DNA from 2 places in the Microbacterium hatanonis genome. Region 2 is predicted to be linked to the other one. Evidence: predicted binding sites of a transcription regulator. Region 2 holds the regulator's gene; the other holds the start of a gene.
What was found. Region 2 encodes HspR, which represses chaperone genes until heat shock. Its sites were predicted from a motif close to AAGTTGAGTCNNNNNGACTCAACTT; they were not measured.

Region 1: the regulator HspR is predicted to act here: its motif matches at 9,495-9,519, upstream of FVP77_RS02750 (ATP-dependent Clp protease ATP-binding subunit).

Annotation. Positions count from the first base shown of each region.
Region 1 is NZ_VRSV01000001.1:571,466-587,163, reverse strand. It holds gene FVP77_RS02795 (Gfo/Idh/MocA family protein) at 1-46, shown strand, start outside; gene FVP77_RS02790 (NYN domain-containing protein) at 65-928, shown strand; gene FVP77_RS02785 (hypothetical protein) at 936-1,559, opposite strand; gene FVP77_RS02780 (ATP-dependent DNA ligase) at 1,597-3,120, opposite strand; gene FVP77_RS02775 (DUF6157 family protein) at 3,197-3,604, shown strand; gene FVP77_RS02770 (epimerase) at 3,601-4,572, opposite strand; gene FVP77_RS02765 (DoxX family protein) at 4,569-4,991, opposite strand; gene FVP77_RS02760 (aldo/keto reductase) at 5,017-5,997, opposite strand; gene FVP77_RS02755 (LLM class flavin-dependent oxidoreductase) at 6,026-6,790, opposite strand; gene FVP77_RS02750 (ATP-dependent Clp protease ATP-binding subunit) at 6,915-9,473, opposite strand; gene FVP77_RS02745 (class I SAM-dependent methyltransferase) at 9,630-10,766, shown strand; gene FVP77_RS02740 (VOC family protein) at 10,852-11,241, shown strand; gene FVP77_RS02735 (EI24 domain-containing protein) at 11,288-12,028, shown strand; gene nhaA (Na+/H+ antiporter NhaA) at 12,081-13,940, opposite strand; gene FVP77_RS16700 (hypothetical protein) at 14,063-14,227, shown strand; gene FVP77_RS02725 (alpha-keto acid decarboxylase family protein) at 14,224-15,698, shown strand, end outside.
Region 2 is NZ_VRSV01000002.1:541,330-557,027, reverse strand. It holds gene FVP77_RS12770 (SDR family oxidoreductase) at 1-49, opposite strand, end outside; gene FVP77_RS12765 (carbohydrate ABC transporter permease) at 51-953, opposite strand; gene FVP77_RS12760 (carbohydrate ABC transporter permease) at 950-1,879, opposite strand; gene FVP77_RS12755 (ABC transporter substrate-binding protein) at 1,938-3,242, opposite strand; gene FVP77_RS12750 (phosphoglycerate dehydrogenase) at 3,281-4,273, opposite strand; gene FVP77_RS12745 (GntR family transcriptional regulator) at 4,447-5,076, opposite strand; gene FVP77_RS12740 (potassium channel family protein) at 5,169-5,945, opposite strand; gene FVP77_RS12735 (heat shock protein transcriptional repressor HspR) at 6,066-6,506, opposite strand; gene FVP77_RS12730 (DnaJ C-terminal domain-containing protein) at 6,615-7,610, opposite strand; gene FVP77_RS12725 (nucleotide exchange factor GrpE) at 7,620-8,234, opposite strand; gene dnaK (molecular chaperone DnaK) at 8,237-10,093, opposite strand; gene FVP77_RS12715 (hypothetical protein) at 10,268-10,786, opposite strand; gene FVP77_RS12710 (MFS transporter) at 10,896-12,275, shown strand; gene FVP77_RS12705 (BCCT family transporter) at 12,301-14,061, opposite strand; gene FVP77_RS12700 (MarR family winged helix-turn-helix transcriptional regulator) at 14,113-14,628, opposite strand; gene FVP77_RS12695 (MarR family winged helix-turn-helix transcriptional regulator) at 14,746-15,450, shown strand; gene dcd (dCTP deaminase) at 15,474-15,698, opposite strand, start outside.

The DNA of each region.
Region 1 (15,698 bases), on a different contig from region 2:
CGCCGTGCGCGCGCAGATCGGACTGCGGTACCCCGACGAGGGCTGACGGGAGCAGACTGGAGCAATGCCCGAAACGCAGACCGCCCGTGTCGCCGTCTATCTGGACTTCGACAACATCGTGATGTCGTGGTACGACCGTGTCCACGGTCGTAACGCGTATTCTCGCGACCGCCAGCGGATCGCGGAGAACCCCGTCTCCCCCGAGGTCGCCGAGCGCCTGGCTGCGGCGACGATCGACGTCGGAGCGATCATCGACTACGCGGCGTCCTTCGGCACTCTCGTGCTCACGAGGGCATATGCCGACTGGTCGTCGCCCGTGAACGCGGAATACCGTGCTCAGCTCGTCGCTCGATCGATCGATCTGGTGCAGCTGTTCCCCGCCGCCGCCTACGCGAAGAACGGCGCCGACATACGTCTCGCCGTGGATACCGTCGAAGACATGTTCCGCCTGCCCGACCTCACGCACGTGGTCATCGTCGCCGGGGATTCCGACTACGTGCCGCTGGCCCAGCGGTGCAAGCGCCTCGGCCGCTACGTCGTGGGCGTGGGCGTCGCCGGGTCGACCGCGAAGGCGCTCGCCTCGGCGTGCGACCGGTTCGACGCCTACGACTCCCTCCCGGGGGTCGTGCGGGAGACGCCCTCGAAGAAGGATGCTGCGCCCGCCCGCAGTCGGGCTCGCAAACGATCGACCGACCCGTCGGTGAACCTGCTGGAGCGGGCGCTGCAGCTGGAGAATGAACGCGCCGACGAGGAGTGGCTCCACGCCTCGGCGCTCAAAGACCTGATGAAGCGCCTCGACCCGTCGTTCAGCGAGAAGGGGCTCGGGTTCCGCAGCTTCTCCGACTTCGTGAAGGCCCACCCCGAGGTCGTCGAGGTCGACGAGGCGTCGAACGTGGTCGTCGTGCGCTCGGTGGTGCGACCCGCCTGAGCACGCCTCAGGCGCCGACGCCCGAGGCATGCTCCTCGGCGGGCTGCGGGGCGACGTGGCCGAGCACGACGTCCCAGACGTGCGTGAGGCTCACCCCGTTGTCACCGGATTCGACCACGCGCACCTCGCTCTCGCGGAGCCTGTCGGCGTACCAGCGCGCGGACGCCTCGTCCTGTGCTGCAGAGACGACGATCGAGGGCGCGGCGACGGCCGCCGACTCCTCGGCGAGCAGATCGCCCACGAGAGCGCTCTCGGGCACGCGGACGTCGACGAGGGCCAGTCGATCGACGAGGGTGCCCGCCGAGGCGGCGAGGGCCACTCCGAGCGGCACGGCGTCGCGCTCGGCGACGAGACCGATCACCGCGCCCGGCACCTCGCGACGCACGAGATCCGCCAGCGCGGCGGCCGTGGAGGCCGCCGGGGTCTCCCCGCCGTAGGTGGGAGGGTCGTCGAGCTCGACCTCGTCCAGCTGCACGGCCATCAGTCTCACGTCGTGATCGAGCGTCGCCGACGGGTCGGGGTCGAGCAGCGCGACCGCGCCCACCCGTAGGACGAGCACCGTGCGGGCCGCGCCCGCTGCGCCGAAGCTCCGGAACTCGAGTTCGCCATCGGGGGCCTGTGCGCGCGTCATCACGCCATCCTGACACGAGCCCCGCTGCGCGTGGCCGTCAGTCGCGGAGCATCCGGCGCAGCGTCTGGATGGTGTCGGCCTCGGGCGCTCGCTTGTCGGGCCGGTAGGCCTTCACCCGGGCGAAGCGCAGGGCCACACCGCCCGGATACCTCGTCGACCGCTGCACGCCGTCGATCGCGATCTCGACGACGGTCGACGGTGCCAGCGTCAGCGCGTAGGCCGTCTCGGCGGTCGCGATCGTCGGGAAGTACTCGGTCTGCCAGCGGAGGAGTTCGTCGGTCAGACCCTTGAAGGTCTTGCCGACCATGACGAATCCGCCGGGCTGGCCGAATTCGCCGTCGGGGTCGTAGGCGCCGAGGTGCAGGTTGGACAGCCAGCCCGAACGGCGTCCGGAACCGCGCTCGACGCCCAGCACGACCAGGTCGAACGTGTGCACGGGCTTCACCTTCAGCCAGGTCTTACCGCGGCGTCCGGCCATGTAGGGCGCATCGACCGCCTTCACCATGACGCCCTCGTGCCCGGCGTCGAGCGCGCCGCGCGCGAAGTCGTCGGCGGCGTCGGCGTCGTCGGTGACGAGCGCCGGCACGCGCAGCTCGCCGACGATGCGGGCGAGCTCGGACGCGCGGACGGACTGGGGCTCGTCGAGCAGATCGCGACCGTCGAGGTGGAGGATGTCGAAGAAGCGCGGTCGCAGGACGACCTCGCGCGCCACGTCGGCGCCGAAGCGGGCCATCGTGTCTTGGAAGGGCCGCGGCGCACCGCTCTCGTCGAGCGCCAGCGTCTCGCCGTCGAGGATGACGTCATCGGCCGGGAGAGCTCGCACGACCTCGACGATCTCGGGCACGCGGTGAGTCACCTCGGCGAGCGAGCGCGTGTAGACGTGCACCTCGTCGCCCCGGCGGTGCACCTGGATACGGGCGCCGTCGAGCTTGTACTCGACGGAGGCCGTGCCGAACTCTGCGAGCGCGTCGCGCACGGTGGCGGCGGTCGCCGCGAGCATCGGCATCACGGGGGTGCCCACGACGAGTCCGATCTCGGAGAGCGCCCCGGCGGGCTCGGTGAGCGCGATGCGCGCGGTCATTCCGGTGTCGCCCGAGAGCATCGCCGCCCGCCGCACGACGGCGGGGTCGCGATCGGCGGCACGGGCGATCGCGTCGAGCAGGAGGCCCTCGAGGGCACCGGTGCGCAATTCGCCGAGCATCGCGTGCGTGAGGTAGTCCCATTCGGCCGCGGTCGCGCGCGCGGCGAGCCCGCGCAGCATCGAGGTGCGCTCGGCCGCGGATCCTGCCCCGCCGACGGCCGCGAGTGCGGTGAACGTCTCGTCGACCTCGCCGATCGTCAGCGTGGACCCGTCGGCGTGCGACACCTCGAGCGCCTCGAGCGATCGCCAGCCCACACCGAGCCGCCCCTGCCGGAGCGATGCGGTCGCGAGACCCACCAGCGCCTCGATCTCCTCGGGGCGCGCGACGGCGAGGAGATCGGCGAGAGCCTGGGTCTTGGCGAGACGCGAGCGCGTTGCGCTGACCGCGTCGAGGGTCGTGACGAGGTCGGCGAGCAGCATCCTCGAATCATCGCACCGACCTCCGACACCGGTGTCGGGCGCGCGGAGTAGCCTCGGCGCGAAAGGAGAAGCGAACGTGCACACCACGAACTACGTCGACACCTTCATCGAGCTCGCCGACGACTCGCCGGTCGATCACGCGGTCGAGCCGCCCGCCAGGGAGCAGCCGACGATCGCGCAGCTGCACTACGAGCTCATCTCGCAGCATCCGTACTCCCTGACCTCCGACGACGTCGTCTTCGCCACCCATGCGCGACGCGCGGGGATCCCCGAGGCCGATTGGCCCGACGCCCGCACGCTGTTCTTCTCGAAGGGGCAGCCCTGCATGCGCTCGTCGCCCCTCGGCAAGCGGTACGGGTGGGGAGTGCACTCCGACGCGGACGGGCGAGTGGCACTCGTCGCCCGCGAGTCCGCCGAGTACGCACGACTGGCGGCCGACACCGCCACCACCCATACGAAGGCGATGCGGAGCCGCCGCGCCTAGCGCCGTGCCACGTCCCGGAGCGCGGGCTCCAGTTCGGGATAGCGGAAGGAGTAGCCGGCCTCCAGAAGCCGATCGGGCACCACCCAGCGGCTCTTCAGCAGCAGCTCCGATTCGGCGCCGAGCGCCCACAGCGCCGGCTCCAGCATGAACCGGGCCGCCGGGAGTCCGACCGGGGCGCCCACCGCCCGCCGCAGCGCTGCCATCAGACTGCGGTTGTCGGTCGGATTCGGCGACGACAGGTTGATCGGCCCCGACAGCGACGGCGTCTCCCGAACGAACCGCATCGAGCCGACCACGTCGTCGAGGTGGATCCAGCTGAAGCGCTGACGACCCCTCGACCGGTGCCACGGCGCTCGGTCGTCGCCGGTCGGATGCTCGCCGATGCCGCGGTAGCGGCGGTGCGGGAACCACGGGCCGTCGTACTGCGGCCCGCCGAGCCCGAGGCGGGCGAGCCGCAGGAGCATCGCCGTCGCCGGGCCGTCGCCGAACACGATCGCCATGCGCAGCGCGACGCGGCGGGTGGCGGGGAGGTCGTCGGCGAAGAGCTCATGCTCCCATGCCCGGGCCACGTCAACGGAGAAGCCCGACCCGAGATCGCCGCCGTCCTCGGACTGCGGGCGATCGAGGGCGTACCGGTAGATCGTCGCGGTGCTCGCGTTCAGCCAGACGGCCGGGGGCGCCTCGACCGCTGCGACCGCCTCGCGGAGCTCCCGCGTCGTCTCCACGCGCGAGCGCAGGATCTCGTCGCGGTTCGCGTCGGTGTACCGGCAGTCCACCCTCTTGCCGGCGAGGTTCACGAGCAGGTCGGCCCCGTCGATCGTGCGACGGATGCCGTCGGCGTCGCCCCACGAGGCGTCGGGCCCGCGCCGGCCGATCTGCGTGACGAGATACCCCTCGTCGCGCAGGGACGCGATGACTGCGGTGCCGACGAACCCGCTCCCGCCGGCGACGACCGCGCGGCGCGTCATCGGCTGCCACCGTCAGATCGGGTGGCCCAGATCGCCCACGCGACGAGCACCGGCTGCAGGAAGAGCCGGGCGAACCGGGCGCGATCGGTGCGCATGCCGGGCACCGGCCGCCCGCTGCGCCAGTGGTGCACGTTCCCGGGGAAGACCGCGACGAAGAACGCCGCGATCAGCCCGCCGATGCGCGACCGGTCTCGCGGCAGCACGAGAAGCGCCGCCCCGAGCAGCCCCTCGACCACGCCCGACGCGACCACGATCGCGTCTTTGTCGAGACGCAGCATCCGCACCGCCCACTCGGGCACGACGATGCGGTAGCCGCGACGCCCCCAGGTCAGATGCGACAGGCCGGCGCCCAGCAGGAGAGCTGCCAGCGACCACCGCCCGGTCGTGCGGAGTCGTCGACGACCGGCGGATTCGCTCATGCTTCCAGTCTGCCAGCGACGGGTGTCACCAGCGCGGGTGCACGGCCTCGCGGAAGTAGCGGTCGTAGATCTCGTGCACGCCCGCGTCGAAGTCGCCGGGCAGCGTCACCGCCGCCGCCGCGGCGTTCCCCTCCGCCTGCGAACGGTTGCGCGCGCCGGGGATGACGGTCGTCACGCCGGGCAGGTTCGCGACCCACGAGAGCGCGGCGGCGGCGGGGGCGACTCCCTCGGGCACGAGTGCGGCGAACTCGCGCGCGGCCCGCACGCCGGTCTCGAAGTCGACGCCCGCGAAGGTCTCGCCCACGTCGAACGCGCTGCCGTCGCGGTTGTAGGTGCGGTGGTCGGATGCGGCGAACGTGGTGTTCTCGGTGTATTTGCCGCTGAGCAGGCCCGAGGCGAGCGGCACGCGCACGATGATGCCGACGCCGGCCTCGGCCGCCGCCGGGAGCACCTCGTCGAGCGGCTTGAGCCGGAACGCGTTGACGATGATCTGGACGGTCGCCGTGCCCGGGCGCGCGATGGCGGCGAGCGCCTCGTCGCAGGTCTCGACGCTCACGCCGTAGTGGGCGATCCGCTTCTCGGCGACGAGGGTGTCGAGAGCGTCGTAGACCGCGTCGCTCGAGAACACCGGCGTCGGCGGGCAGTGCAGCTGCACGAGGTCGAGCGTGTCGACGCCCAGGTTCTCGCGCGAGCGGTCGGTCCACGCACGGAAGTGGTCGAGGGTGAACTCGGCCGGCTCCTGCGGGCCGCGCCGGCCCATCTTGGTCGCGACGGTGATGCCGTGATCGGGACGCTGCGCGAGGAAGCGCCCGATGAACTGCTCGCTGCGTCCGTCGCCGTAGACGTCGGCCGTGTCGAAGAACGTCACTCCGGCCTCGACCGAGGCGCCGAGCACGTCGAAGGCGCTGGCCTCGTCGACGTCACCCCAGTCGGCACCGAGCTGCCAGGTGCCGAGGCCGATGGGCGAGACGGAGAAGCCGGTGCGTCCGAGGGTGCGCTGCTGCATGGGGGCGAGCCTAGTCGGCGGGCCCGCGTCAGGGGGCGGTGCGGGCGACGAAGTCGAGCAGCGCATCGACCCCGTCGTCGGCGGTGATCGCGCGCAGCACGACCTCGTCGACCGCGGCCCGGTACGCAGGAAGGCCTTCGCGCAGTTCCGCCTCGTTTCGGAAGGTCGTCTCCGTCGCGTCGACCCCCAGCCGAGCGAAGTTCGCCGCGTAGTTCGGATACGAGGCGTACCGGGCGGTCTCGGCCGCGAGCCGGGCGGATGCTGCGGGGTCGATCGCGGTGCGCACGTAGACGCACACGCGGGTGTCGGCGGATGCCGCGTGGAGCTCTGCGGACTGGGCGGCCGCCGCAAGGGCGGGAACCCAGTTCAGCAGGACTCCGTCGGCGCGTTCGGCTCCCAGCATCCGCATCTTCGGCCCGAGCGCCCCGACCACCACGCGGGCGTCGAGCTCTGATCGCAGCGCGTCGACGGCGTCGCCGACGCGTGCCAGCGCACCCTTCGGGGAGACGCCCGAGCCGATGCCGAGCACGAGCCGCTCCTGCGGGATCCCCGAGGTGAGCACCTCGCGGGCGATCGTGTCGGCCGAGCGTCGGTCGACGGGGATGACGCCCGTCGCGAGGATCAGGCGGTCGGTGACCTCGGCGGCGGCGGCGAGGGCGGCGAGCGCGTCGCCGTCGGGGGTGTCGTTCACCCACAGCGCCGCGAAGCCGGCGGCCTCGACCGCCGGCGCGAGACGTGCGACGGCCTCCGGCCCGAGCGTGCCGGCAACCCCGATCGATACGCGTGCGGTCATGCCTCCCACTCTGTCAGCCCCCGCCACAGACCGCGAGACGTCATCCTGGCGACGAGACTGCGGCTCTGGGCTGCAGTCTCGTGCCTGGGATGACGTCTCGCGGTCAGGGGGCGGTCGGCCGGGGTCAGGCGGCCTGGGCCACGAGGGCGGCGGGGCGCACCGTGAGGACGCCGTCAGCGGCATCCACCGTCACCGCTCCGCCGTCGACGAGCGCGCCCGTGACGAACAGGTCGGCGACGCGGTCGTCGATCTCGCGCTGGATGAGGCGACGCAGGGGCCGCGCGCCGTACTCGGGCTCGTACCCGTGCTCGGCGAGCCAGTCGATCGCGGTCTCGGTGATCTCGATCGACACCTCGCGGCGGGCGAGGCGCTTCTCGGTCGTGCCGAGCATGAGCCGCACGATCTCGCGCAGCTGCTCGCGGTCGAGCTTGCGGAACAGCACGATGTCGTCGATGCGGTTGAGGAACTCCGGCCGCATGGCTTCGCGCAGACGCCCCATCACCCGGTCGCGCAGATCCTTCTCGGATCCGAACCCGGTGGCTCCTCCTCCGTCGGCGATGAAGCCGATGGCCCCCGCACGCGACGCGAGGAACTCGCTGCCGATGTTCGACGTCATGATCACCACGGTGTTGCGGAAGTCGACGGTGCGGCCCTGTCCGTCGGTGAGCCGACCGTCGTCGAGCACCTGCAGGAGCAGGTTGAACACGTCGGGGTGCGCCTTCTCGATCTCGTCGAACAGCACGATCGAGTACGGGTTGCGCCGCACGCGCTCGGTGAGCTGGCCCGCCTCGTCGTATCCGACGTATCCCGGAGGGGCCCCGACGAGACGCGACACGGTGTGCCGCTCGCCGAACTCGCTCATGTCGAAGCGGATGACCGCGCCCTCGTCGTCGAACAGCGAGGCGGCGAGCGCTTTGGCGAGCTCGGTCTTGCCGACGCCGGTCGGGCCGAGGAAGAGGAACGAGCCGACGGGCCGGTTCGCGTCCCCCATGCCGGTGCGGTTGCGGCGCACGGCCGTCGCGACCGAGGTCACGGCAGCGTCCTGCCCGATCACGCGCCCGTGCAGTTCGTTCTCGAGGGTCGCGAGGCGCCCGCGCTCGGTCTCGGTGAGACGGTTCACGGGGATCCCCGTGGCGCGGCTGATGACCGCGGCGATCTCGGGCTCGCCGACGATGGCCGACGACGCCGTCGCCGACGCACCCGCGGAGGTCGCCGCATCCAGCTTGGCCTGCACCGACGAGATCTCATCGCGGATGCGGGAGGCCTCCTCGTAGTGCTCGGCCGAGACGGCGGCGTTCTTGTCGGCCTCGAGGGTCGCGAGCTGGGCGACGAGGGCCGACACGTCGACCTTCACGCCGAGTCGGAGGCGCAGGCGGGCTCCCGCCTGATCGATCAGGTCGATCGCCTTGTCGGGCAGCACGCGGTCGCTCACGTAGCGGTCGGAAAGCTCGACCGCAGCGCGCAGTGCGTCGTCGGTGAAGCTCACACCGTGGTGCTCCTCGTAGGCCGCGCGCAGACCCCGGAGGATCAGCACGGCGTCTTCGATGGAAGGCTCGCCCACACGCACGGGCTGGAACCGGCGCTCCAGCGCCGGGTCTTTCTCGATGGTGCGGTACTCGCGGAGGGTCGTGGCGCCGACGAGGTGCAGGTCGCCACGCGCCAGGCGCGGCTTGAGGATGTTGCCGGCGTCCATCGCGCCCTCTCCCCCGCCGCCGGCACCGACGACGGTGTGCACCTCGTCGATGAAGAGGATGAGTTCGCCCTTGCGTGCGGAGACCTCGTCCATGGTCTGCGTGAGGCGCTCTTCGAAGTCGCCGCGGTAGCGGGTTCCGGCGAGCATCGCCGGAAGATCGAGCGCGATGACGCGCTTGCCGCGCAACTGCTCGGGCACGGAGCCGGCGACGATCGCCGACGCGAGTCCTTCGACGATCGCCGTCTTGCCGACACCCGCCTCGCCGACGAGCACCGGGTTGTTCTTGGTGCGTCGGCTGAGGATCTCGATCGTCTGCTCGATCTCGTCGCTGCGTCCGATCACGGGGTCGAGGTCGCCCGCCTCGGCGCGCGCCGTGAGGTCGGTGCCGAAGCGGTCGAGCATCGGGGTCTCCGACGACGCCTCGGTGTCGGAGGCGTCGGTGCGGGCGGCGCCCGGGGTCACGGTCTCGCGCACGGCCTGCGTCAGCGCTTCGGCGGTGACGCCCGCCTGGGCGAGGATCTGACCGGCGGGCGCGTCCTGCGCCAGCACGAGCGCGAAGAAGAGGTGCTCGGGGTCGACGTAGGTCGAACCCGCGCTGCGGGCGACCTGGTAGGCGAGGAAGAGCGCGCGCTGCACCGAGGTGGTGACGACCGCGCCGTCGACGTCGGCGGGAGCGGATGCTGCGGGCAGCCGTCCTTCGGTGGCGCGAGCGATGGCGCGGGGGTCGGCGCCGATGCGCTGGACGGCCTCGTTCGCCGGCGACTGGTCGACGAGGATGCGCAGAACGTGCAGGGCGTCGAGCTCGCGCTGACCGCGCTCGAGCGCGAACCGGCCGGCGCGCTGCAGCGCCTCCTGCGTGCGGGAGCTGAGGAAACGGCTGAGGTCGATCGACCGCTCCGCGCGCGCCTGCTCGCCGGCGAGGTAGCGGGCGAGGAACTCGTCGAACGAGCTCGCGCCGTCGCCGTGGGGGGAAGTGAAGTCTTCGGGCATGTCCCTGATGTCTCCTGGATGAAGGTGAGCCTGTGCGACTCAACTTGATATTACGTAGTTGAGCGCGTGCGTATCAAGTTCAACGGATCCGCGCTCAGGCTATTCCCGGCCCCGCACGATGCGTCATCCGCCGGCGGGCCGACTACCGTGGCGAGGATGACCTTCCCCTTCGACACCCTCCGCCGCTGGCCCGACGTCGAGGCGCCCGAGCTCGTCGCGGCGGATGCTGCCGACCGCCTCCTCCTCGACGAGTCGACCGGCGCGCGGACGGCCCTCGACGAGGGCTCGCTCGTCGTCATCGGCGACACCTACGGCGCCCTCACGCTCGCCTCCGCCGCCGAGGGGGCGCGCGGCATCCGCGTCCACCAGGACCCGCTCACCGGTGAACGCGCCCTCGCCGCGAACGCCGAGCGGCTCTCGGTCGACGACGACGCCTTCTCGTCGCTGCCGTTCGACGCCGACCTCGTGCGCGACGCCGAGGTCGTGCTGCTTCGGCTGCCGAGGTCGCTAGACGAGCTCGACGACGTCGCCGCGCTGATCGCGCGCCACGCCTCCCGCGGTGTCACGGTCTTCGCGGGTGGCCGCATCAAGCACATGACCGTGGCGATGAACGACGTGCTGCGTCGCCACTTCGACACGGTCGACGTCACCCACGCCCGCCAGAAGTCCCGCGTGCTCGTCGCGCGCGGTCCGAAGCAAGGGCACGATCCCGAACCCCGGCGCGCCACCCACGACGGGCTCGTCGTGTGCGCCTACGGCGGGGTGTTCGCGGGCACCTCCGTCGACATCGGCACGCGGTTCCTGCTCGACAACCTCTCCGGTCGGGTGGCGGGCGGGGGCACGGCCGACGACCCGGTGGTCGACATGGCGTGCGGCACGGGCGTCGTCGCCGCGACGTTCGCCCGACAGGGTCTGCACGCCTACGCCTCCGACCAGTCGGCCGCCGCTGTCGCGTCGGCCCGCGCGACCGCCGCGGCGAACGGGGTGAGCGAGCTCGTGCGCGTCGAACGCGATGACCTGCTCTCGCTGCTCGACGACGCGAGCGTGTCGTTCATCGCCCTGAACCCGCCCTTCCACGTAGGCGCGGCCGTCTACGAGGGGGTCGCCGCGCGGCTCTTCGCCGACGCCGCCCGCGTGCTCCGCCCGGGCGGAGAGCTGTGGACGGTGTGGAACTCCGCCCTCCTCTACCGCCCGACCCTCGAGCGGGTCGTCGGGCCCACGCGGCAGGTCGCCCGCAACAGCAAGTTCACCGTGATGGCCTCGGTGCGCAGCGCCTCCGCCTACGACCGCTGACGTCGCAGGACGGCCTCGCCCCGCCCTCTGGATCATGTCCGCACCCCCTCGTACGCTGAGCGCATCGAGAGGAAGGCGCACCGTCATGGAGTGGAAGATCGAGCTCATCTTCGTCCCCGTCACCGACGTCGACCGGGCGAAGGAGTTCTACGTCCGCATCGGATTCGTCGCAGACCACGATCAGCAGGTCGATGACGACCTGCGCTTCGTGCAGCTCACCCCGCCGGGGTCGGCGTGCTCCATCGCCATCGGCACCGGGCTGGGCTCGAAAGTCGAGCCCGGCACCCTCGACGTGATCCAGATCGTGGTGGCCGATGCCGACGAAGCGCTCGCGCACCTGCGGTCGGTGGGCGTCGAGGCCGAGGGTGTCGACGAGCTGGCGTGGGGCCGGTTCGTCACCTTCCGCGACCCCGACGGCAATTCCTGGGCGCTGCAAGAGCTCCCCGATTACGCCGCGCAGTCCGCCCACGCCTGAGTCCTCCGCATCCGAGCGCCGGTATCGGGCGCCCTAGGCTGGCGACATGAAGCAGTTCGGCGCGGGCGTGCGCATGCTCGCGCGCGGATTCGGCTGGTGGCGGCATCGTCCGGGAGTGATGGCCGCCGGACTCGTCCCCGCCCTCATCGTGGGTCTCGTCCTGCTGGCGGGCGTGATCACCCTCGCCGTCTTCCTCCCCGACATCGCGACCGCCGTCACCCCCTTCGCCGACGGATGGCCCGAGATCTGGGTCGCCGTCGTCCGCTTCGCCGCGGGGGCGGCGACCCTCGGTGCCGCGCTGGTGATCGCCGTCGTGTCGTTCACCGCCCTGACGCTGCTGATCGGCGAGCCCTTCTACGACCGCATCTGGCGGTCGGTCGAGGAGGAGCTCGGCGAGGTGCCCGACGTGCGCTACGGCTTCGCGCGCGCCCTCGGAGACACCGTGTCGCTCATCGCACGCGGCATCGGCGTGGCGCTGCTGACCGCGCTCCTCGGCCTCGTGCCCGTCGTCGGCGGCGCGGCGGGCGCGGTGCTCGGCGTCGTGCTCACCGGCTGGCTGCTGACCGACGAGCTCACCTCGCGCGCGCTCACCGCTCGCGGTGTCGACCGCGCGCAGCGCCGCCGCCTGCTCCGCTCGCGGCGCGGCCAGGCGCTCGGGTTCGGCGTCGCCACCCAGCTCTGCTTCCTCGTGCCGCTCGGGGCGGTGGCCGTCATGCCCGCCGCCGTGGCCGGGTCGACGATGCTGGCGACCTCGCTGCTCGCCGACGCGCCCCGCCCCACCCGCTGAGAGTCCAAGACACCCGGGCGGGCGTGCCGCAGCATCCGGGTGTCGTGGACTCTCAGATGGCGGGGGTCTTCGCGGCCATCGGCGCGCTGTTCTCCAGCCCGCGGATCAGGCTCGCCGAGTCGTAGGGACCCACGTGCCGCCGGCCGTTGAGGAAGAACGTCGGCGTCGTGTTGAGATCCATGATCTCGGCGTCGAGCCGGTCGTCCTGGATGTGGTGGGCGACCTTCGGCGAGACGAAGTCGTCGGCGAAGCGGTCGGGGTCGAGCCCGAGCATCTCCGCGTAGCGGAACAGGTCGTCGCGCTCGAGGTTCTTCTGGTGCGCGAAGAGCTTGCCCGCCATCTCGAAGAAGCGCCCCTGCATCGCCGCGGCCTCCGCGGCCTGGGCCGCCTCCTGCGCGTGCGGATGCGGCTGGTCGAGCGGGAGGTGGCGCCACACCCAGCGGATGTCGTCGCCGAAGCGCTCGCGCACCGCATCCACCGATCCGGTCGCACGACTGCAGAACGGGCACTCGAAATCGCCGTACTCGACGATCTCGTACGGGGCGTCCATCGAGCCCTTGATGTGGTCGCGTTGCGGGTCGACCGGGCGCGCGAGCTTGAAGCCGACCGGGTGCGGCGGGCTGATCCGGTCGCCGACCGTGAGGATCGCCCACCCCAGGAAGAACGCGATGACGGATGCGGCGAGCACGGCGACGCGCGCGAGGTCCTGCGTGTGCGGATCGCTGATGGCGATCGGCACGAGGAAGAGCGAGATCGTGAAGCCGATCCCCGAGAGCGCGGCGCCACCGGCGACGCGGTGGAGGCTGAGGCCGGGCGCGAGCTGGCCGCGGCCGACGACGCCCACCAGCCAGGTGGCGACGGTGATGCCGATGAACTTTCCGAGCACGAGACCGGCGACGATGCCCCACGCGACGGGCGAGACGAGCGCGTCGCGGAGGGTGTCGCCGTCGATGTGCACGCCGGCGTTGGCGAGGGCGAAGACGGGCAGGATGCCGAAGGAGACGTAGGGGCGCAGGCCCGTGTCGATGCGTTCGTTGATCGAGATCGATTCGCGGAGGCTGCGCGTGACCGCCGCCGCGTAGGCGGGGTTGGGCGATTCGCGGAACGCCTGGGTGAGTTCGACCGACCGCTCGACGTCGTTGCGCCGCGGTGGGAAGACGGGGATGAGCAGCGCCACCGCGACCCCGGCGAGCGTGGGGTGCACGCCGGCGAGGTACACGACGACGAAGAGCGCCGCCCCCAGCACGCCGTAGGCGAAGCCGCGCCCGACCGGCAGGAACCGCACGAGGGCGATGAGCACCATCAGCACGAGGGCGATCACGAAGGGCACGGGGTTCAGGCCGCTGTTATAGAAGAGCCCGATGACCAGCAGTGCCCCGATGTCGTCGACGACGGCGAGGGTGAGCAGGAACGTGCGCAGTCGCGAGGAGAACTTCGGCCCGATGAGCGCGAGGGCACCGAGGAGGAAGGCGGTGTCGGTGGAGATCACCACACCCCACGCGTCGAACTCGCCGTCGGCGAGGTTGAAGAGGAGGAAGATCCCGGCGGGGAGGATGAGTCCGGCCACGGCCGCTGCGATCGGCACCACCGCACGCGACCGGTCGGTGAGCTCGCCGACGGTGAGCTCGCGTTTGACCTCCAGACCGACGAGGAAGAAGAACAGCGTCATGAAACCCTCGTTGACGAGGGCGTGGAGGCTGAACGTCCACGAGGCGTCGCCGAACGAGGCGCCCAGCGGCAGGTCCCAGAACTGGTGGTAGGTCTCGCCCGGCAGGTTCGCCCACACCATGGCGATCGCGACGCCGACCAGCATCAGCGTCGCCGACAGCCGGTCGCCGCCGCGGATCTTCTTCTTCTGCGGAGCCGGCGCGGGGCGCGGTGCCCCGGTCGGAATGAGCGGGAACGTCGTCACGCTACCCATCCTGGCCCTCGGAGGTGTCGATCGGGTCACCGGATCGTGACGAGGATGCGTCACCCCGCCGGCTTCGGCGAGAGCCCGGCGCAAGGTAGCCTGGCCTGAGGAGGCAACCACACATGTACATCATCGCTCTGATCCTGTTGCTCGGCGGAATCTTCCTGATCGGCATCTCGTTCTCGATCGTGCCGATCCAGGCGCTGGTGTTCATCGTCGGCATCCTCTGCGTCGCGGGGTCTCTGGCGGTTCCCTTCCACTTCAGCGGCAGCGCGTCGCACCGATGACGTACACCGTCGCCGATCACCTCCTCGATCGGTTGGCGGAAGCGGGTGTGAGACACCTGTTCGGCGTCCCCGGCGATTTCACCCTCGCTTTCCTCGATCACGTCGAGGCGCACCCGAGCATCGAATGGGTCGGCTGCGCGAACGAACTGGGCGCCGGCTACGCGGCCGACGGGTACGCCCGTCTGGGCGGTCTCGGCGCCCTGAGCACCACCTTCGGCGTCGGTGAGCTGTCGGCCATCGGGGCGGTCGCGGGCAGCTATGCAGAGCACGTTCCGGTGCTCCACGTCGTCGGAGCACCGACGACGGCCGTCCAGGCCGCGGGCCGTGCGACCCACCACACGCTCGGCGACGGCGACTTCGGCCACTTCGCACGCATGACGGCCGAGGTGACGGCGGCGCAGGCCGTGCTTTCGGCCGAAACGGCCACCGAAGAGATCGACCGCGTGATCACGGCGGTGCTCGAGCGACGCCTCCCGGGATACCTCGTGATCCCCGCCGACGTCGGCGAGCACCCGGCTTCGCCTCCCGCGGCGCCGCTGCCGCAGCATCCGGGAGTCACCGACCCCGCCGTCCTCGCCCGGTTCCGCGCCGAGGTCGCCCAGCGCGTCGCCGCGGCCTCGACCGTCTCGGCTCTCGCCGACATCCTCGTCGCACGTCTCGACGTCGAGGCTCAGCTGCACCGGGTGCTCGACGAGGGCATCCCCCACGCGACGCTGCTGTGGGGTCGCCGCGTCGTCGACGAGTCGGCTCCCGCCTACCTCGGGTCCTACGTCGGCGCCGCCAGCTCACCGGCGGTGCGCGAGGGCATCGAGCAGGCCGACCTGCTGATCATGGCGGGGGTGCAGTTCACCGACCTCACGAGCGGCTTCTTCTCGCAGCACCTCGATGCGTCGCGCACCGTCGAGATCCGAGGAGAGCACGCGCGGATCGGCGACGACGACTTCCGGCCCCTGGCGATGGGCGATGCGCTCGACGCCGTCGCCGAGGTGCTCGCCGCGACCGGCGGCCGCTTCCGCGCGGACGCGGCGGTCGCCGCATCCCACCCCGACACCAGCGGGGCGAACGAGGGGGCGCTGTCGCAGACGGCCCTGTGGCGCGAGGTCACCGCGTTCCTCCGCGACGGCGACACGGTGCTGGCCGACCAGGGCACGTCGTTCTACGGCATGGCGGGCCACCGCCTGCCGCACGGCGTGGTCTTCGGCGGGCAACCGCTGTGGGCCGCGATCGGCTTCACCCTCCCCGCCCTCCTGGGCGCAGCTCTCGCGCGCCCCGAACGCCGCCCCGTGCTGCTCATCGGCGACGGAGCCGCCCAGCTGACGATCGCCGAACTGGGCACGCTGCTGCGGCACCGCATCCCCGCGGTCATCGTCGTCGTCGACAACGACGGGTACACCGTCGAGCGGGTCATCCACGGCCTGCACGAGGAGTACAACGACATCGCCCGCTGGGACTGGACCGCGCTTCTCGCCGC
Region 2 (15,698 bases):
CGATGCCGGTGCCGCCGCCGATCACCCAGGACACAGGGGTGACAGTCATATCAGCCCTTCGTCGCGCCGGCGGTCAGACCGCTGACGACGTACCGCTGGGCGATGAGGGCGACGATCATGACCGGGACGGTGATGACGACCGCGGCGGCCATGAGCCCTCCCCAGTCGACGGCCGCGTAGCTGGTGAAGTTCACGATCGCGACGGGCAGCGTCCTCGTACCTTGGCTGGACAGCACGAGGGCGAACAGGAAGTTGTTCCAGCTGAAGATGAACGACAGGATCGACGCGGTCGCGATACCCGGCACCGAGAGGGGGAGCACGACCCGCACGAACGCACCGATCCGGCTGGTCCCGTCGATCTGCGCCGCCTCCTCCAGCTCGTGGGGGATGCCGTCGAAGAAGCTCGACATGATGGCGACGACGAGCGGCATGGTCACGAAGAGGTGCGTGAGGATCAGCACGGTGTAGGTGCCGACGAGCTGGATCTGCGAGAACAGGAAGTACCAGGGGATGAGCAGGCTCACACCCGGGATCACGCGCGCCATCAGCAGGAACGCCGTCGTGCTGCGCACCCGGTAGCGGGCGATGCCGTAGGCGGCGGGAACGCCGATGAGGAGGGCGAGGAGGGTGGCGCCGATGCCCACGATGACGCTGTTGCCGATGATCGGCAGGAAGTTCTGCGCCCCGAAGACCGTGTCGTAGTTCCCCAGCGTCGGCTCGAAGTCGAACGTGCGGGACGGGTCGACGACGTCGCGGTTGCGCTTGATGCTCGCCAGGAACATCCAGGCCAGCGGCACGAGGAAGGCCAGCACCACGGCGACGATGCCGACGACCCGGGCGGTGCCGCCGATGAGCTGTGCGCGTGTCCGCCTGCGCCGACGCGGCGTCGGCAGCGGACGGGGGGCCGAGGGAGCGGCCCCCTGACGGGAGCGGGTGGGGGCGGTGACGCTCATGAGCGATCTCCTCGTTTGCGAAGAATGGCCAGGGCGACGAGCACGATGACGATGAGCATGAAGAACAGCATCAGAAGGGCGGACGCCTTCCCGTACTGCGAGAACTGGAACGCCTGCCCGTAGGCCAGGATGTTGAGCGTCTCGGCCTCGTGGCTCGATCCGCCGCCGATGCCCTTGGTCGCGTAGATGATGTCGAACGTCTTCATGGCGTCGATGGCCCGCAGGATGGCCGCCGCGCCGATGACCGGTGCGAGCAGGGGCAGCGTGATGTGACGGAACCGCTGCCACGCGTTGGCGCCGTCGACCCGGGCTGCTTCGTCGGGTTCTTCGGGCAGGGTCGAGAGCCCGGCGAGCAGGATGAGGATCACCATCGGGGTCCACTGCCAGACGTCGATGAAGATCAGCGTGTTCAGCGCCGTCGACGGATCGGACAGCCACCCCTGCGCGGGGAGGCCGAAGAACTGCATCACGACGTTGGCGAACCCGATGGTGGGCTCGAAGATGAGCAGCCACATCATGCCGACCGCGACCGGCGTGGCCACGAGCGGGAGCAGGATGAACACCCGCACGATCCCCTGGCCGCGGAAGGTCTTGCGCAGTAGCAGCGCGATCGCGAGTCCGAAGAGGAGCTCGAGCCCGAGCGCGACGCCCGTGAAGTAGGCCGTGCGGCCCACTGCCGGCCAGAACCGCTCGGTGTCGGTGAGCCATCCGATGTAGTTCGCCAGGCCGACGAACTCGAACGGCCGGTTGACCGATCCGGCCGAGTCCGTCAGCGACAGGAACACCGTGTACCCGATGGGGAACGCGATGAGAGCACCGATGAACACCACCGACGGCGCGATGAGGATCCACTTCAGGTGCGCGTCGACCCAGTCGACGGCGCGCGTCGCGGCCCTCGGGCGGCGCGGGGCGGTGATCGTTGCCACTTCTTCCTCCTCTGGTGAGCGGGGTCCCGGCGGTGCGGCCGCCGGGACCCCGGCCCGATCAGTTCTCAGAGTCCAGGAGGTCCTGGAACTGGGTGTTGGCGGACGTCGCCGCTTCGGAGACGTCTCCGCCCTCGATCGCGGCGATCACCGGACCGCCGACGATCTCGCGTGCCGCAGCGACCTGCTCGAGCTGCGGGCGGTCGTGGCCGACGCCGTGGTCGGCGACGTTGCGGACGATCTCCACGAGCCCGGCCGGGAACTGAGCGACAGCGGCGTCATCGTCCCAGGCCGACTGACGGGCACCCGGGACGGTCTCGTTCTCGAGCAGCCACTTGGTGTTCTCCTCGTTGGTCACCCACTTGATGAACTCCCACGCAGCATCCTTCTTCTGGGAGAACTCGTTGATGCCGACGGTCTGCGGAACGATGTTGTAGAACTTCGAGCCGTCGGGGCCCTCGGGGAACTGCGCGAAGCCGACGGTGTCGACGACGCTGCTGTTGTTCTCGTCGAGGAAGGTGTAGGCCTGGCTGTCGGCGTCGATGTAGAACGCCGCGCGTCCCTGGGCGAACAGGGCGGATGCTTCGACCCAGCCCATGTTCGTCACTCCGGGAGGGCCGTACTCCTTCAGCAGCTTGCCGTAGAGCTCGATGGCCTCGACAGCCTCGGGGGTGTCGATCGATGCGTTGCCGTCAGCATCCTGGAAATCGGCGCCGTAGCTGTAGAGGAACGACGAGAGCTGCGTCACCAGCGGCACGCGCGAGCCGCGCATCGCGATGCCGAAGACGCCGTTGTCGGGGTCGTTGAGCGTCGCGATCGCCGTCTCGAGCTCCTCGAGCGTCGTCGGCACCTCCAGACCGGCCGCCTCGAGCAGATCGGTGCGGTAGTAGACGATCTGGCGCTCGGTCATGACGGGCACGCCGTACACGACGCCGTCGAGCTGCACTGCGTCACGAGCGGCGGGCTGGAAGTCCTCCCAGTCCCACTCGGCGTCGGAGGAGACGTACTCCGTCATGTCGGCCAGCCACCCGTTGCGCGAGAACTCGCGCATGACGTCCTGCACCTGGAAGGCCATGACGTCGAAGTCGGACGACGACGAGTTCAGCTTGACCTTGTAGTTGTCGTTCAGCTGCTCGTTGCCGTAGGCCTCGATCGTGACCGCGATGCCGGTCTCGTCCTCGTACTGCGTGGCGAGGGTCTTCAGGCCCTCGGTCCACGGGCTGTTGGCGGCGACGACGGTCAGCTCGGTGACCTCGCCCTCCGCCTGGCCGCCGCTTCCGCCGCCGCAGGCGGTGAGGCCGAGGGCGAGAACCGCCCCGGAGGCCAGGACGGCGAGAAGGCGCCGCGATCGCTGTGTGGTGAACATCGGTGTTCCTTTCGTGGGGTGTTCGGGAGATGTGAAGGTCAGGCCACCAGCGCGGTGGGCACGCGACCGGCGAAGACGTCGACGATGGCCTGAGCGGTGGCGAGGCCGATCCGCTCGTACGCCTCGCGGCTGTCGGCCGCGGCGTGCGGTGCCACGACGACCATGGGGTGGGAGAAGAGCGGGTTGTCCTGGGTGGTGGGCTCGACCTCGAACACGTCGAGGCCGGCTCCGGCGATCCGGCCCGTGGCGAGGCCTTCCACGAGGGCGTTCTGGTCGACGAGACCGCCGCGCGACGTGTTGATCAGGATGGTGCCCTGACGCATGCCCGAGATCAGTTCGGCGTCGACGATGTGGTGCGTCGCCGCGATGTGCGGGGCATGCACGCTGACGATGTCGACGTCGGCCACCGCCGCAGCCGCCGTGTCGACCAGCGACACCCCGAGTCGCGCTGCGGCCGCCTCGTCGGCGAAGGGGTCGTACGCCTTGACCGACACGTCGAAGCCGGCGAGACGACGGGTGAGCAGCTGCGCGATCGCGCCGAAACCGATCAGGCCGATCGACGTGCCCGCCAGCTCGCGGCCGACGAATCGGTCCCACCGGCCCGCCTTCGTGGCGGAGTCCATCTCGGGGATGCGGCGCAGCACCGAGAGCATGAATCCGATGGCGAGCTCGGCGACCGCCGCGGCGTTCCCGCCGGGCACGTTCACGACCTTCACGTCGCGGTCGCGGGTGGCGTCGAGGTCGATGTTGTCGAGGCCGACGCCGAGCCGGGCGATGATCTGCAGACGGCCCGCGTGCGAGAGCGCCTCCGCGTCGTAGACCTCCACGCCGCCGACCGCGGCGTCCGCGTCGGCGATCAGCTCGTGCAGTTCGGCCTGGGTCCACGGCACGGTCGCGTCGTTCTCCACGAGGGTGAAGCCGTGGTCGAGCAGCAGCTGGCGCCCCGACGAGCAGAGCTCGGGGTAGCGGACCGGCCCGACGATGACCGTTCGTCCCGTGCCGACAGGTAACAGGGGGGCGGTTGCAGTCATCTCTCGGAGGCCTTTCTGGGCGGGTCAGGATTCCGAGGAATCGATCACCGTTGAACGATTTGTTTACTGTTAACAGTCACCATAGATGGCGCCCCACGAAGATGTCAAGACGATGCGAAGAGGGGGCACCCACGGCCCGGATGCCGTGGATGCCCCCTCTGAAAACCGCGACCTCAGGTGTGCGCGAGCCCTCGCAGCACGTCGCGCACGTGACCCTTCGCCAGGGTGAGGTGCAGCCGGAGCCGCCGCACCGACGCCTCCACGTCGCCCGTGCGCACCACGTCGAGGAATCCCTGGTGGTCCTCGGTGGCGGAGGCGATGTCGGAGGTGTCGCTCAGCTCGAACAGGATCGCGAAGATGCGCTGGTACGGCCGCCACGCGTCGAGGAGGCGCCTGTTCCCGGAGTTCGCGTAGAAGCTCGTGTGGAAGGCCATGTCGGCGTCGGCGAACCGCTCCCCGTCGTCGTCCTCCGCCGCGGCGGCCATGGAGTCCACGATGCGCTGGACGTTGTCCCAGTCCTTCGCGCTCGCGTTCTCGATGGCGAGCCGGATGGCCAACGACTCGAGGGCCTCGCGCACGGTGTACAGCTCCTCGACGTCGCGGAGATCCATCGCACGGGCGTACAGCCTCTTGCGCCGATCCTCGGCCAGCCCCTCGGTCTCCAGCTGACGCAGCGCGTCGCGCACCGGCCCCCGGCTGACGTCGAAGCGGGCGGCCAGGTGATCCTCGGCGAGATGAGTGTCGGGCGGGATGATCCCGCGGATGATCTCCACCCTCAGGCGATGCGCGATCTGATCACCCATTGCCAACGGTCGAAGATCCGACACGGATTACCCCCTGGGAATTGTCTACTGGTGACAAAGCTAACCCACGCTCGGCGATCCGGGTCAATCCTTCACGGACGGGCGTCGGGACCGTCCGCCGCTCCCGGGCCGACCCGCTCGCCGGACGCACGCTCGACCTCGATCTCGCGCATCACCTCGTGCACGTCGGCGCGGGTGGCCGGCAGCTGGTCCTCGTGCCCGCGGGCGGCGCGCTCGACGACCCACGACGAGAACGACGCGACGATGAGACCGACGAGCACCACACCCCCGACCATCAGGAAGACGGCGATGACCCGCCCGGGGATCGTCACCGGCGTGTAGTCGCCGTAGCCGACGGTCGTGACGGTGCAGAACGCCCACCACACCGCGTTGCCGAAGGTGGTGATCGTCGCCCCCGGGGCGTGGCGTTCGGCGTTCAGGACGGTCAGCGATGCCATCCAGATGAGGAGCAGCGCCGCGCCCGTGCCGTAGATCAGCAGACGGGCGCGCAGCGAGCTGCCCGCCGTGCGCGTGAACGTGGTGATGCGGGTGAGCGCTCCGAGCAGCCGCACGGGTCGCAGCGTCGGCACCAGAACGATGACGATGTCGAAGAGATGCCGCCGCACCCAGAGCCCTCGGGGGCGGCTGAGGAGGAGTCGCGCGAGGTAGTCGACGATGAACATCACCCAGGTGGTCACCACGACGACCGTGGTGACGGTCGACCAGGCGCCCCGCAGATCGCCGATGACCTGGAACGTGTAGGCGATGAGGAACGCGAGCGCGGCGACCGTCAGCGGCCAGTAGCTCGCCGCCTCCCAGCGTCGCGTGGCCGCGGTCTCTCCCGCGTCGCGCGGGGCGTTCGTCACCATGCTCGCACTCTAGAGCAGGGCCGAGCCGAGTCCGCGAGAGTTCAGACCGGCAACGAGACAGCGACCGTGCGCTGCTGTTTCGTCGCCGGCGTGGAGTCTCGCGGATGCTGCGGAGGCGGATCAGTCGGCGTCGTCGCCGGGGCGACGCGGGCGCCAGAGCACCACGTCGGTCGCGCGGCGCACGCGGGAACCGTGGCGGAGCGTGACCACCGAGCCCGTGGCACCGGCGGCGAAGACGCGCGCGCCCGGCCGGGACTGCCGCTCGGCGCTGAGCTGACGCTCGAGTTCGGTGACGCGGCGGGTGAGGGCGTGCACGTGCTCCTCGAGCGCGAGCAGACGCGCGATCGCCGGAAGACTCATGCCCTCGCTCGACAGGCGCGCGACCTCGCGCAGCTGCCCGATGTGCCGCGAGGAGTAGCGGCGCGATCCCCCCTGCGTGCGGCCGGGGACCACGAGCCCGAGTCGGTCGTACTGGCGCAGGGTCTGCGGGTGCATGTTCGCGAGTTCGGCGGCCACCGCGATCGCGAAGATCGGCGCGTCCGCGTCGAGTTCGTCATCCATGCCGGTCACCGTCCTTCCTCACGTCGCGTGTCGAGCGGAGGAGATGTCACGGATGCAGGACGATTCGGCGCGAATCGTCCTGTCCCGGTGACATCTCCTTCGCTCATGTCAGCCGCGCGCCTTCGACATCAGCTCGGCGCGGGGGTTCTCCTTCGGTTCGAGCTCCTGGAAGCGCACGAGCGCCTCGCGAGCCGCGTCGTCGAGGTGCGCGGGAACGGCGACCTGCACCTCGGCGAGGAGGTCTCCGGTGCCCTTCGACGTCTCGACGCCCCGGCCCTTCACACGCAGCACCCGACCCGACGGGGTGCCGGGCGCGACACGGAGCTTCACGGGGTCGCCGCCGAGGGTCGGCACTTCGATCGTCGCGCCGAGGGTGGCCTCGGTGAAGGTGACCGGAACGGTGACCCTCAGGTTCAGGCCGTCCCGCACGAACACGGGGTGCGGGCGCACCGTCACCTGCACCACGACGTCTCCGTTCTCGCCGCCGTCGGGCGACGGGCGCCCGCGACCGCGCAGACGGATCTTCTGGCCATCCGAGACTCCGGCGGGGATCTTCACCTTGAACGGCTTGCCGTCGTCGCCCTGGAGCGAGATCGTCTCGCCCTTCGTGGCGGTGACGAAGTCGACCGTCGTGCGCGCCGTGACGTCGGAACCCCGGGTCGGGCCGCCGAAGCCGCGGTACCCGCCCGATGTCTGCCCGAAGCGTCCGGAGCCGAAGCCCCCGGGCTCGAAGTTCGCGAAGAAGTCGTCGAAGTTGCTCGACGACGACGACGGGGGGCGCGTACCCCCGCGCCCCTGGCCGAACATGCTGAAGACGTCTTCGAAGCCGGCGTTCCCGCCGCCCGGGGCCGTGAAGCGCGGAGCCCCCGAACCCATGGCGCGGATCTGGTCGTACTCCGCGCGCTGCTCGGGATCGCTCAGCACCGCGTAGGCCTCGCTGACCTCCTTGAAGGTCGCCTCCGCCTTCGCGTCGCCGGGGTTGGAGTCGGGGTGGTACTTGCGGGCGAGCTTGCGGTAGGTCTTCTTGAGGTCGGCCTCCGAGACGTCTTTCGCCACGCCGAGCACCTTGTAGAAGTCCTTGTCGAACCAGTCCTGACTCGCCATACGGTGCTCCTATTCCGCCGGGACGGCGACGACGACCTTCGCGGGTCGCAGTTCGACCGAGCCGAGGCGGTAGCCGACCTCGACGACCTCGAGCACGGTCGGAACCGTCACGCCCGGGGTCGGCGCCTGGAAGATCGCCTCGTGCTGCTGCGGGTCGAACTCTTCGCCGGCGACGCCGTACGAGACGACGCCCAGGCGCTCGGCCACGGAGCGCACCTTCTCGGCGATCGCCGAGAAGGGCGTGCCGGCCTCGAGGTCGCCGTGCTTGACCGCGCGGTCCAGATCGTCGAGCACCGGGAGCAGGCCCTTCACGGCCTCGCCCTTCGCCCGCTCGATCTCTCGCTCGCGCTGGTCCTCGGTACGCCGACGATAGTTGGCGTACTCGGCCTGGAGACGCTTGAGGTCGTTGAGCAACTGCGACTCGAGATCTGCCAGGGTCGTGTCCTCGGCCTGCGCCTGAGCGGTCTGCTCTGCGCCGAGGATGTCGTCCACGGTCAGCTCGTCCTGCGACGAGGGGTCGGATGCTCCGGCAGGCTCGGCGCCCGACCCCTCCCCGTTCGGCCGAACCTCGTCGTCGCCCCGGCCGTTGTCGGCGCCGGGCTCTTCGAAGTTCTTCTTCGCCATGGTTACTTCTTCTCGTCTTCCTCGTCGACGACCTCGGCGTCCACCACGTCCTCGTCGGAGGAGGGGGCGTCGGTCGGAGCGTCGGGCGCTGCATCCGGAGTCTGCTGGGACTGACCGGCGTTGTAGATGGCCTCGCCGATCTTGCCCTGGCTCTGGTTGAGCTTGTCGAAGGCGGTCTTGACCGCGTCATCGTCGTCACCGGCAAGCGCGCTCTTGAGCGCGTCCACGTCGCCCTGCACCTCGGTCTTGACGTCCTCGGGCAGCTTGTCGGCGTTCTCGGAGAGCAGCTTCTCGATCGAGTACGAGAGGGTCTCGGCCTGGTTGCGCACCTCGGCCGACTCGCGACGCTTCTTGTCCTCGGCCGCGTTCTCCTCGGCCTCGCGCACCATGCGCTCGACGTCCTCCTTCGGCAGCGAGGAGCCACCGGTGATGGTCATCGACTGCTCCTTGCCGGTGCCCTTGTCCTTCGCCGAGACGTGGACGATGCCGTTCGCGTCGATGTCGAAGGTGACCTCGACCTGCGGGATGCCACGGGGAGCCGGAGCGATACCGGTGAGCTCGAAGGTGCCGAGCGGCTTGTTGTCGCGGGTGAACTCGCGCTCGCCCTGGAAGACCTGGATCGCGACCGACGGCTGGTTGTCGTCCGCCGTGGTGAAGGTCTCGCTGCGCTTGGTCGGGATGGCGGTATTGCGCTCGATGAGCTTCGTCATGATGCCGCCCTTGGTCTCGATGCCGAGGCTCAGGGGGGTCACGTCGATGAGGAGGACGTCCTTGCGCTCGCCCTTCAGCACGCCCGCCTGGAGAGCAGCGCCGACGGCGACGACCTCATCGGGGTTGACGCCCTTGTTGGCCTCCTTGCCGGCCTCGCGCTTGACGAGTTCGGCGACGGCGGGCATACGGGTCGAACCACCCACGAGCACGACGTGGTCGATGTCGGCGACCTTGATGCCGGCTTCGCGGATGACGTCCTCGAACGGCTTCTTCGTGCGGTCGAGGAGGTCCTTGGTGAGGTCCTCGAACTTCGCGCGCGTGATCGTCTCGGACAGCGACACGGGGCCCGAGTCGGTCAGCGAGAGGTAGGGCAGGTTGACCGAGGTCGAGGTGGAGCTCGAGAGCTCCTTCTTCGCCTGCTCTGCCGCCTCCTTCAGACGCTGGAGGGCGATCTTGTCGCCGGAGACGTCGACGCCGGTGGTGTCCTTGAACTGCTTGATGAAGTACTCGACGAGACGCTGGTCCCAGTCGTCGCCGCCGAGGCGGTTGTCGCCGGAGGTCGAGCGCACCTGGATGGTCGAGAAGTCGTCGTCCTTGCCCACCTCGAGCAGGGAGACGTCGAAGGTTCCGCCACCGAGGTCGAAGACGAGGATGAGCTCGTCCTCCTTGCCGCGGTCGAGGCCGTACGCGAGAGCGGCGGCCGTGGGCTCGTTGATGATGCGGAGCACGTTGAGGCCCGCGATCTCACCGGCCTCCTTGGTGGCCTGGCGCTCGGCGTCGTTGAAGTAGGCGGGAACCGTGATGACCGCGTCGGTCACGGTGTCGCCGAGGTACTCCTCGGCGTCGCGCTTCAGCTTCTGGAGGATGCGCGCGGAGATCTCCTGCGGCGTCCACTTCTTGCCGTCGACGTCGAAGGTCCAGGTGGTGCCCATGTGACGCTTCACGCTCGAGACGGTGCGGTCGACGTTCGTGACGGCCTGGCGCTTCGCGGTCTCGCCGACGAGCACCTCGCCGTCCTTCGTGAACGCGACGACGGAGGGGGTGGTGCGGAAACCCTCCGCGTTCGCGATGACCTTGGGCTCGCCGCCCTCGAGGACGGCGACGACCGAGTTGGTCGTTCCGAGGTCGATTCCAACAGCACGTGCCATGTTGATCTCCTTCTAGATGAGACGAGCGGATGCTGCGTCCCTGGGTTCGAGTCGAGTTCTGGGGGCTCAACGGGTCGCTGATGTCGCGAAGGGTTGAGCCGTGATGACTCAACGCTATCGAACCCGCCGGTCGCGGTCAACCGAACTTGCTATGAATCGGCTCAACTTCGGTGATCAGACCGAATGGGCGACCGTCTGCAGGCCGATCACGAGGAGACCGAGGGCGAGCAGCAGGAGCAGGGCGAGCAGCTGCTGGCGGAGGGGTAGACGGGAGCGACGCACGCCGAGCCAGCCGATGACGGCCAACGTGCCGATGAAGACGAACGCGCACACGGTCAGCGCCGTGTCGATGTCGAGCACGTCGACCCAGGCGAGCACGATGATGCCGCCGGGTATGAGGACCGTGCCCATCGCTCCGCCCGCCACCTTCAGCATCTCCTCGACGCGGCGTCGGCCGGGGAACTCCCGGTGCACCGCAAGATGCGAAATGATCTCCGACACGAACCCCGCCGCGGTGATGCCCAGCACGCCGAGCACGAGCGCGAAGAAGGCGTGGTCGGCCTCGGGGTGGAAAGCGGTGGCGGTCACGAGCACGATCGCGAGACCGGTGAACGTCGCGTAGACGCGTTCCTTGAAGTAGGTCGCGGCTGCCCGCTCCTTCTCCACATCGACCTGCGGCGCAGCATCCGGCATCCCCGACCCCTCTCGTCGTCGCGAGCCTAACGCCCGTGCGCGCACCCGCGCGGCGCGGCCGCGGCGCGCGCGGCGGGGCATCACCGCGTGTTCACCGCGACGGCCTAGCGTGACCGACGTGAGCTCCCCCGATCCGACCGACGCCGCCGTCATCCCCCGCTCGAGAGTCTGGTCGTGGGCGCTGTGGGACTGGGGCTCGGCGGCCTTCAACGCCGTCGTCACGACGTTCGTGTTCAGCACGTACCTCGCCAGCGGGTTGTTCGTCGACCCGGCGATCGTCGCCGCCGCCGGCGATGACGACCGGAACCCGGACCTGGTCGCCGCCCTCGCCGCGAACGCGAGCCTCGTCGGGGTGGCCCTGATGATCGCCGGCATCGTCATCGCCGTGCTGGCCCCGGTGCTCGGTCAGCGCAGCGACGGCAGCGGGCGGCGGAAGCTCTGGCTCGGGATCAACACGTTCGTCGTCGTCCTGTCGATGGCCGCGATGTTCTTCGTCGAAGCCGCCCCGGGGTACCTCGTGCTCGGAGCGACCCTGCTCGCGGTCGGCAACGTCTTCTTCGAGTTCGCCGGCGTCAACTACAACGCGATGCTGGTGCAGGTCAGCACCCGAAAGACCATGGGACGCGTCTCGGGTTTCGGCTGGGGCATGGGCTACGTCGGCGGCATCGCGCTGCTCATCCTCCTGCTCGTCCTGTTCATCCAGAACTTCGGAGCCGAGGGCACCGGAGGCGTGCTCGGCATCACCACCGACAACGGGCTCAACATCCGCGTCGCCGTGGTCGCCTCGGCGATCTGGTTCGGGTTGTTCGCCATCCCCGTCCTCGTGCGGGTGCCCGAGATCGAGGCGCAGTCGCGGCGCGTGCGGGTGGGGTTCTTCCGCTCGTACGCCGTGCTCTGGAAGACGCTCACGTCGCTGTGGCACGGCAATCGTCAGGTGCTGCTGTTCCTCCTCGCCAGCGCCGTCTTCCGCGACGGTCTCGCCGGCGTCTTCACCTTCGGCGCCATCATCGCGCAGCAGGTCTTCGGGTTCTCCTCCACCGAGGTGCTGTACTTCGCCGTCGCGGCGAACCTCATCGCCGGTATCAGCACGATCGCGTCCGGCCGACTCGACGATCGTTTCGGCCCGAAGAACCTCATCCTGTTCTCGCTCGTCGGCCTGGTCGTCACGGGCACCGCCGTGCTGTTCATCGGCTCGGCCCAGGGCGGGTTCTGGGTCGCGGGGCTCATCCTCTGCGCGTTCGTGGGACCGGTGCAGGCGGCCAGTCGATCGTTCCTCGCGCGCATCACCCCCGCGGGTCGGGAGGGCGAGATCTTCGGCCTCTACGCCACGACGGGACGCGCCGTGTCGTTCCTCGCCCCCGGCCTGTTCGCGCTGTTCGTCGGCGTGACCGGAGACACCCGCCTGGGCATCCTGGGCATCGTGCTGGTGCTGCTCGCGGGGCTCTTCCTCATGCTCCCGGTCAAGGCCAAGCAGGCCGCGATCGACTGACCGACGCGGCGAACAGGTCTCGCGGTCAGGCGTTCGTCGGGCCGGCGGGAGCGTCGGATGCTGAGGATTCTGAGGATGCTGAGGATGCTGCGGGCGCAGCATCCGCGCGCTTCTTCCACGGCCACCAATCGGGCGCCCGCAGTCCCGTCTCGTCTCGCGCCTCGACCTCGAGCCCGTAGTGCTCGCCGATCTGGTCGACGAACTGCGCGCGACGCGCCCTCTCATACGCCCGCCGCTCGCGCTGGAAGGCGAGCACGGTCGCCCAGCACATCGCGAGCATCACGACGCTGAACGGCAGCGCGGTCGCGATCGCCGCCGCCTGCAGGGCACCGAGACCGCCCGCGACGAGGAGGGCGATCGCCAGGAACGCAGTGACGAGCGTGAAGAAGACGCGCACCCAGCGAGCCGGTTCGGGGTTGCCGCCGGTCGCGAGCATGCCCATCACCAGTGCTCCGGAGTCGGCCGAGGTGACGAAGAAGATCGCGATGAGGATGATCGCGCCGATCGTGAGGATCGCCCCGCCCGGCAGCGAGTCGAGCAGCTGGAAGAGCGCCCCCTCGACGTTGACCGAGCCGTCGGCCTCGGTGAGCGCGCCGGGGCTGCGCATCTCGAGCGCGATCGCGGAGCCGCCGAGCACGGCGAACCAGAGCACGCCCACGAGGGTCGGAACGAGCAGCACGCCGACGACGAACTGGCGCACGGTGCGTCCTCGGCTGACGCGGGCGATGAAGATGCCGACGAACGGCGCCCACGACATCCACCAGCCCCAGTAGAACGACGTCCACGCAGCCTGCCACTCCTGGCCGGCCTCGCCCTGGAAAGCGCTGACCGTGAAGCTCAGCCCGACGTAGTTCTGGAGATACGCCCCGATCGACTGCACCCACTCGCGCAGAAGGAACGCGGTGTCACCGGCGAACAGGACGAACAGGAGCAACAGGCCCGCGAGGACGAGATTGAACGACGAGAGCCACTTCATGCCCTTCGTCACACCGGAGAGCACCGAGAACAGGACCGCGATCGTGATGACCCCGATGATGATGATCTGAACCGGTAGACCCGGCTCCGAGACGATCCCGCCCGCATCGAGGCCGGCGCTGATCTGCAGCACGCCGAGACCGAGCGAGGTGGCGACGCCGAAGAGGGTTCCGACGAGGGCGATCGCGTCGATCGCGTTGCCCCAGCCGCCGCGCACGCGCTTGCCGATGAGGGGCTCCAGCGCCCAGCGGATCGACAGGGGTCGGCCCCGGCGATGGATGGCATAGGCGAGACCGAGCCCGACCACCACGTAGATCGCCCACGCCTGGATGCCCCAGTGCAGGTAGGTCTGAGTCAGAGCCGACTGCGCGAGCTGCGCGTCGGTGCCGACGACCCCGGGCCGGGGGTTCACGTAGTGACTGAGGGGTTCGCTCACCCCGTAGAAGACGAGACCGATGCCCATTCCCGCCGCGAACAGCAGCGAGAACCACGAGCCGGTCGAGAACTCCGGCTCGTCGTCATCCTTGCCGAGCTTGATGTCGCCGAACCGGCTGAATCCGACGAAGAGCGCGAACGCCACGAAGAACGCCGCGATCAGCACGTAGTACCAGCTGAATCCGTTCACGATGCCGGTCTGCACGGCGGCGAAGGCCACCTCGGCCTGCGCGGGGAAGATCACCGCGAACAGGCTGATCGTCAGAGCGACGGCACCCGCGGGTATGACGACCCACTTGGCCGCCCGGTAGCGCCGGGCGTCGGCGGTGGCGGTCGATGCGGGCGATGGCTTTTCGGCAGGGGTTCCGTCAGTCACCGGAACACGGTACCCAAGCCTCTCCGCCCACGCGAGGAACGCCCTCCCGTGCTATGGACGGGGCCAGGCCTCGGCGAACTTCGCCAGCAGGCGGGCCAGTTCGACCGCGTCGGCGTCGCTGAAGTCGGCCAGTGCGGTGCGCACCGCGTCTCGTCGCTCGCCGCGGAACCCGCGCACGAGCGCCTCCCCCGGCTCGGTCAGAGCGATGCGCGTGCGCCGTGCGTCGGCGGGATCGGCCTCCCGCCGCACGAGCCCGTGGTCGGCGAGCTGCTGCACGAGCCGCGAGGCGCGCGGCTGGTCGACGCCGATCGCGGCGGCCGCCTCGCTCACCGTGAGGGGGTCGGATGCGGCCAGCAGCGCCTCGAGCAGACGAAGCCGCGCGGGTCCGCCGAACCTGCCGTGGTCGCGATCGGCCCAGGGCGGCCCACCGCCCATCGCGCCGCGTTGACGCGGACCGCCATGGCCCCACGGACCCCGCCCCGACTCGGGATCCCAGGGCGGACGCGGGCGCGCACCCCTCAGGCGGGCGAGCGCGGCGGCGATCTGTTCGGCGGGATCGGTGGTCACAGCATCCAAGTTACATGCGACTTGACATGTATCGGGAATGCATGTCACGATACAACTAGTTGTCATAAGACATGGATCAGGCGGTCCTCTCGACCGCCTCAACGAAAGGACTCCCTCATGGAGAACCCAGACATCAACACAGAGAACACCTCCCCCTCCCCTCGACCGCTCGGCTTCTGGCTGCGCGTCGTCGACGGCCTGCTCGCCCGTGAGTTCGCCTCGTCGCTCGACGACGCCGACGTCTCGCGTCGCGACTGGATGCTGCTCAACGCCGTCGACGGCAGCGTCGACGCGCCGTGGCTGGCCGAACGTCTCGCCCGCAAGAGCGGGCGCGTGGGACGGCTCGCCGACCGCGGCTGGATCGTCGAGACCGACGGCATCTGGCGCCTCACCGACGAAGGGCGCGCCGAGAAGGAGCGCCTCGCCGGTCTGGTCGACGGCATGCGCGAGCGGGTCTCGGGCGCCGTGTCACCCGAGGACTACGCCACGACCGTGGCATCGCTCGAGGCGATCGCCCGCGAGCTCGGCTGGGACGAGAACGCCCACGCCGGGCGCGGTCGGGGGTTCGGCCCGGGCTTCGGTCCCGGCCTCCGCCCGGCGTTCGGACCGGGCCTCCGCGGCTTCGGGCGCGGCGGCGAGCGGGGGCTCGACCCCCGCAGGGGATTCGGCCCGCGCCACGAGCACGGGTGCGGCGAGCACCGCTCGCACGGTGAGCGCGGTGAGCGCGGTGGGCGCGGCGCGCACGGCGAGCAGGCCTACGAGCGCGGCTTCACCGCCGGGTTCGAGCGCGGCCGTGCCGCAGCATCCGAACCGGTCGCGTAGCCCGGCGGTCGGGTCGGTCGGGCCTAACGTCCGGCCGACCCCGCGTCGGTGACGCCGACGTCGGTGCGGTGGAAGTTCAGGAACGAGCGCGACGCCGTCGGCCCGCGCTGGCCCTGGTAGCGGTTGCCATAGGGGCCCGAGCCGTACGGGTTCTCCGACGGCGAGGTCAGCTGGAAGAAGCAGAGCTGGCCGATCTTCATCCCCGGCCAGAGCTTGATGGGGAGCGTCGCGACGTTGGAGAGTTCGAG